2 regions of the uncultured Merdimmobilis sp. genome follow, and region 2 is predicted to be linked to the other one. Evidence: predicted binding sites of a transcription regulator. Region 2 holds the regulator's gene; the other holds the start of a gene.
The links. The regulator NrdR, encoded in region 2, represses ribonucleotide reductase genes. The targets are predictions, from matches to a motif close to CACNANATNTNGTG.

Region 1 (3,329 bases), on a different contig from region 2:
CCGGAATGTGGAAGGAGTTGGTGTAGTATTCCCGGTCGGTAACCCCGGGGATGATGCCATACCGCTTTTTGTCGATCCGCACGAACCGGCCGGAGAGGCCCTCGGCAGGGGTGGCGATCAACGAATAGTTGAAGCCGGTTTTCTGGGATTCCTCATCCATCCGTTTGCGCATGTAGCCGATGATCTCCAAGCCCAGCTTCTGGGACTCCGCCGACTCTCCGTGGTGGTAGCCGGTCAGCGCCTTGAGGCACTCAGCCAAGCCGATGAAGCCCATGGTCAAGGTGCCGTGTTTGAGCACTTCGCCCACCTCGTCGTCGGGGGAGAGTTTATCGGAGTCCAGCCAGACCCCCTGCCCCATGAGGAAGGGGTAGTTGCGCACCTTTTTAGAGGCTTGCAGGCGGAAACGGGCCATCAGCTGGTCGATGACCAGGTCGATCTCATGGTCCAGCATCTCAAAGAACAAATCCACATCGTGGTTGGCTTTGATGGCCAGACGAGGCAGGTTCACCGAGGTAAAGCTCAGGTTGCCCCGGCCAAAGGTGGTCTCCCGGCTGGGGTCGTGGACGTTAGCCATAACCCGGGTGCGGCAGCCCATATAGGCGACTTCGGTATTGGGGTCGCCGGGCTTGTAGTACTGGAGGTTGAAGGGTGCATCCAGGAAAGAGAAGTTGGGGAACAGCCGCTTGGCAGACACCCGGCAGGCCAGCTTAAACAGGTCATAGTTGGGTTCGCCTTCGTTGTAATTGATCCCCTCTTTCACCTTGAAGATGTGGATGGGGAAAATGGCGGTCTCGCCGTTGCCAAGGCCAGCCTCGGTGGCCAACAGGATGTTCTTAATGACCATCCGCCCCTCGGGGGAGGTGTCGGTCCCGTAGTTGATGGAGCTGAAGGGCACCTGGGCGCCAGCGCGGGAGTGCATGGTATTCAGGTTGTGGACCAGCGCCTCCATGGCTTGGAAGGTGGAGCGGTCGGTCTCCTGTGCCGCACTCTTGTGGGCGAACTGCTGGCAGTGTTCCGCCAAAGCTGGGTCCATCATCTCGCCCAAGCGTTTGGCTTCCTCTTCCCGATAGCCATTGTCATCAGCCAGGATGGGGTACAAGCCGGTTTCCTCCTGGATGGCGTTCATCATCCCTTTGATGGTCTCCTCGGCGTTTTCCATGCCGCACAGCAATTCACAGGCTTTTGCCAGGTTTTTACGGTACAGCTTACGGAAGGTCTTTACCACCCCGTGGGCCATCCCATAGTCGAAGTTAGGGATGCTCTGGCCGCCATGCTGGTCGTTCTGGTTGGACTGGATGGCAATGCACCCCAGGGCGGCATAGCTTTGGATGTCATTGGGCTCCCGCAGGAAACCGTGGCCGGTGGAAAAACCGCCGCGGAACAGCTTTTCAATGTCAATCTGGCAACAGGTGGTGGTCAAAGTGTAGAAGTCCATGTCGTGGATGTGGATATCCCCATCTATGTGGGCTTTGGAATACGCAGGGTCGAGGATGTACATCTCACAGAACTGCTTGGCGCCCTCGGACCCATACTTCAGCATGGTTCCCATGGGGGTGTCCCCGTCGATGTTGGCATTCTCCCGTTTGACGTCGTTGTCCTCCGCGTCCTGGAAGGTCAGATCTTCATAGATCTTCATCAACTTCGTGTTCATCTCCCGCACCCGGGTGCGCTGGGCGCGGTACAGGATGTACTCCTTGGCGGTGCGGCTGTGGCCATTTTCGATCAGGGTGTGTTCTACGGCGTCTTGAACCTGTTCCACGGTGGGCTCTACCTCACCGTACTGCTGTTCCAGGTAGAGGACAACCTGATGGGCCAAGTCCTGGGCCATCTCGTAGTTGTCGCCCCCCAGCACTTTCGCCGCCTTGAAGATGGCATCTGCAATCTTCTTTTTGTCGAAGGGAACGGTTCTCCCATCGCGCTTCACAATCTGCCTGATCATATCTCTTCCTCCGATTTCCTATTTGTATAAAAGGCCATATATCATTGATATTGTATAGTCGACAAAATATGAGCACAATATCTTGTATGCCCCTGTGACACAAATACTATGATATAGCATCTGGCGGGTAAAGTCAATCGTCAATGGTACTAGTTCAAGGGCCATTATTTTTCCGTTTTTTTATCGGATAGAAAGAGACGGCGCCTAACTGTTTAAAATATACAAAATAACTCCATTTTCGACCTGCAAAAGAGGCGCCTTAGGCTGTCTCCAGCTTTTTCGGCGCCTTTTTCTCAGCAGATTACAGAAGGTGGATGCCGTTTTCATCACAGCGGCGGATCATATTCTCCGGCCAGACAGCCGCCTGAACCTCGCCGATGTGCGCTTTTTCCAAGAGATACATGCACAGGCGGGATTGGCCGATGCCTCCGCCCATGGTCAGGGGCAGTTCCCCCGCTAAAAGCTGTTTGTGGAAGGGAAGTTCCCGGCGGGATTCACATCCTGCCAGCCGCAGCTGTTCCTCCATAGCCTTTTCGTCCACCCGGATGCCCATGCTGGACAACTCGAAGGCGTGGCCCAGGATGGGGTACCACACCAGCAGGTCGCCGTTGAGTTTCCAGTCGTCGTAGTCCGGGGCACGGCCGTCGTGGGGCTTGCCGCCTTTGAGCTTGCCACCGATCTGCATCAGGAACACGGTACCGCATTCCTTACAGATGGCGTCCTCCCGCTGTTTGGGGGTGAAGCCGGGGTACCGGTCCTCCAGCTCCTGGGAGGTGATAAAGGTGACGTCCTCTGCCACCTTGGGGGTGTAGGCCGGGTAGGCGGCGATCAGTTTCTCCTCGGTGAGGCGCAGGGCGGCCACAATCTTGCGGACCGTCTCCTTCAGGAACTCCACGTTGCGCTCCTCCCGGTTGATGACCCGCTCCCAATCCCACTGGTCCACATAGATGGAGTGGATGTTGTCCAGCTCCTCATCCCGGCGGATGGCGTTCATATCGCAGTACAGGCCGCTGTCCAGGGGGAAGTGGTAGCGCTTCAAGGCTTGGCGTTTCCATTTAGCCAGGGAGTGGACGATCTGCACATCCTCCCCCATGTCTTTGACATCAAACTGAACCGGGCGCTCCACCCCGTTCAGGTCGTCGTTGAGGCCGCTGCCCGGCAGTACAAACAAGGGGGCCGACACACGGGTCAAATTGAGCTGATTGGCAAGCTCCCTCTCAAAAGTATCCTTCAGCAGTTTGATGGCGATTTCGGTTTCCATAATGTCCAGCTTGGGCTGGTACCCTTCTGGAAGTTGCAATCTCTCCAGTGACATCGGCAATACCCTCCTTACAGTGTTGGTTTGTGTTTGTAAAAACAATGCTCTAATAGTATCACGATTCTTGCAGAT
Region 2 (3,329 bases):
AAATGGGTCAGCGGCTCGATGATCAGTTTGGTGGTATTGGCCAGGCTGAACATCCCCTCACACATCAAAAGCGCCACCGGTATGCCGCAGACTTCCATCTGGCGGACCAGGAGGTCGCTGGTCCCCGAACACAGCTCCCGCACTTTGATGATGTTGTCAAGCAGGTTGACCCCCAGCTTTTCCTCCAGGGCGGCATCGTCCTGCGGCGGCTCATAATCCATGGATTTCATGGACTTTTTTAGGTTAAACACTGGAATATCCCTCCCAAGAACAGCGGCATCGCCGCAGCCATTTCTATGGCAAGTATGGCCATTCCTGCGCCTCTTTATGTGTTTTGGGAGGATTTTTTCCCCTTCCATGGTCCAGCACACCGTCAAAATCGCATAAAAAATGGGACAGGGCACATACTAAACTGCGATTGCAACTAGATTTTTTGGGGAGGCTGGCCTATGTATGTTGTCTTGTTTCGAACCATCCTGCTTTACATTTTAATCATCTTCAGCCTGCGGGTTATGGGCAAACGCCAGCTGGGGGAGCTACAGCCCTCGGAGTTTGTCATCACCATTCTCATCTCCAATATTGCCACCCTGCCCATTGAGGATACCAACGTCCCACTCTTGTGCGGAGCCATCCCCATTCTAACATTGATGTGTTTTGAGGTGTTTATCTCCACCCTCATCTTAAAGAGCAAAACCGCCCGAAAGGTCATCTCCGGCAATCCCAGAGTCTTAATCCGGGATGGCAAAGTGGATCAGCAGGAGATGCAGAACCTGCGGTTTTCGGTGGATGATCTGCTGGAGCAGCTGCGCACCAACAATGTGTTCGATATCCAGGACGTGGCCTTCGCCATAGTGGAAACCACCGGGAAACTCTCAGTTTACCAGCGGTTTGAGGCCCGCAACGTCACCCCTCAGATGCTGAATCTGCAAAGCCCTGGGGAGGATGCCCTCCTGCCGGTGGCGGTGATCAGCGACGGCGAGGTGGTGGAGGACAGCCTGCGCTTTTGCAACCTGAAACCGGAATGGCTGCACAAAGTACTGTCAGAAAATGGGTATCAGCCCCAAGACATCTTTTTGATGACCTGCAACCGCAAGGCCCAATACCACATCATCCCAAAGGAGAAATAGCCTTATGAAACGCTTTGTAATTGCCGTGGTCATCATGGCCGCTATGCTGGGCAGCAGCGGGGTGGTCCTCTATGGGCTCACCCAGGTGAAGGATGAGATGATTGCCAGCCTGGATGAGCTGACCCAGATGGTGGAGGACAAGGAATATGACAGGGCTCACGAATTGTCAGAACAGCTTTTTCACCGGTGGGATGAAGAGGAGAACCGGCTGATCCGCTATGTCCGCCACACCGACCTGGACAGCATCTCCAGCCGGATGGCCCGTCTCCCCTACCTGGTAAAATACAAAGACCCCGCTGAATTTCTCAGCGAGGTCAGCCAGATTCGGTATCTGATTCTGCATTTATGGGAATCGGAACTTCCCCTGATGCGCAATATTTTATAGATTTTTTAGGAGGAAAATATTGTCCTATGGGGGACATTCCGCGCCGGAGGTAATCCCGCGCCGGTCTGCCGAAGCAGACCGGTGTGCAAAAACAGTCGGGGCAGATAGGCGTAACTTACCATAGCCGGCCATAATTGATGGCTCCAGTGGAAAAATGGAGGTAGACGTCAGTGGATATTGGAGTCCAGGATGTTGTTTAACTCCTCTAAAAAGGAATGGATGTCTTGGAATTGATGGTACACCGATGCAAATCGCACATAGGCGACTTGGTCGATCTCCCTTAGTTTGGCAAGGGCATACTCCCCCAATTTTTGGGAGGAGACTTCCCGCACCAAACTGTTTTGGCAGGATTGTTCAATCTCGTCAATAGCCTGCTCCAACTGGTTTAGGGAGACTGGGCGCTTCTCACAAGCGCGCAGCATGCCAGACAACAGTTTGTTCCGGTCAAACGGCTCCCTGGAATTGTCTTTTTTGATCACCATCAACGGCGTGGTTTCAATCACCTCATAGGTGGTAAACCGTTTGCCGCAGGAAAGGCATTCTCTCCTGCGGCGGATGCGCTCCCCTTCGTCGGTGGGGCGGGAATCAACTACTTTGCTTTCTTGGTAACCGCAATACGGGCACTTCACTCTAGCTCACTCCAATCACACGATGCCGCAAGCACTCTGTCAAATCTGCTACAGTACAGTTGGTGTACAGCAGTCCCCCGGCAGATCGTGTCGTTCTAAAACGTTCTTGTCAGTCCTTGAAAGAATACAAAACTGCCCATAATTATGCAAAATTCGACAAACAGGTCTCTTTCACAAAAAGGGGGATTTTTCCCGGAAACGCCGCAGTTTCCGCTTGGAATTCTAGAAAAATCCGAGAGATACTTTCAGGACAAGTATAGCATAAAGTGCCCATATAACACAAGAATTTTCAGCATATTGCCAAAATAAATTGGATGAGGCTGTCTCTGCGGTTTGTTTTACATCCTTTGGTACCAAAAGGTGCAAGTTCCGCTCTGCGCAGATTCAGAATCCGTCGACTAGGTCATTCTGGCCGTGATTTTAGGTTGTTCCCACCGCGGCAAAAGGCCGCATTTTTGCATGTGCAGGGTTAGTCTCTGCATAAATTGCCAAGAGTGCTGTCATTCTCTGGCAATTCTGGGTCGTACTCCGCCACCAAATCTTCGATTATGTCTCTTGCATGTATTGCCGAAGCTTGGTTGGCTGTGAGCAGTTCTGCTATCCAGGTGGCAAAATCGCTATTCACCGTCACATTCCCCAAGCGAAACACTTCAAATCCGCCATTATCATGGCCGCATATTGCAAATGTCCGGCGTATTCCAATCGCATCCAATTCCACTTCCTCACACAACGCGCTGTAGCGTATGCTTGGACCGGCTTGTAGGCCCATGTGCTCTTACCTCCCCAAACTGTTTTTTGACAGCAGTACCATTATATACATAATCTGCCAATTTTTTCAAGGTCGTGGGTACAAAAAGATGTCGACACGCCTCGACAAAACTTTGTGTAAACCTTTGTCTTAGGCAAAGGTTTTTTTGAGGAGAATTACTCTTGTTTTTTCTGTTTTCTCTCGATTTTGTGCAGAATTTTTCGCTTCTTCTTGGTGGAGAACAACAAAAGTATTTTTTGTCTTTCTCCTATTGCCCAAGCGGACAATCCCCTTCTCGTTCCATCGCGGATGAACCCCACTGGACCCCCACCATGCTGGAAAAAAGTTGCCGTTGCACCCTCTCCCCCATTCGTGGTACCATCATTCCAGGAAAGGGAGTGCACCCATGAAACAGTTTTACCGGCAGCTCTGCCAAATTC

Region 1: the regulator NrdR is predicted to act here: its motif matches at 2,013-2,026, upstream of RDQ42_RS06015 (anaerobic ribonucleoside triphosphate reductase).

Annotation. Positions count from the first base shown of each region.
Region 1 covers NZ_CABRJC010000009.1:40,102-43,430, reverse strand. Annotated here, with positions in the region: gene RDQ42_RS06015 (anaerobic ribonucleoside triphosphate reductase) at 1-1,939, opposite strand, end outside; gene asnA (aspartate--ammonia ligase) at 2,241-3,248, opposite strand.
Region 2 covers NZ_CABRJC010000003.1:143,661-146,989, forward strand. Annotated here, with positions in the region: gene RDQ42_RS03425 (spore germination protein) at 1-251, opposite strand, end outside; gene RDQ42_RS03430 (DUF421 domain-containing protein) at 450-1,127, shown strand; gene RDQ42_RS03435 (DUF4363 family protein) at 1,132-1,512, shown strand; gene nrdR (transcriptional regulator NrdR) at 1,680-2,141, opposite strand; gene RDQ42_RS03445 (hypothetical protein) at 2,611-2,910, opposite strand; gene RDQ42_RS03450 (hypothetical protein) at 3,296-3,329, shown strand, end outside.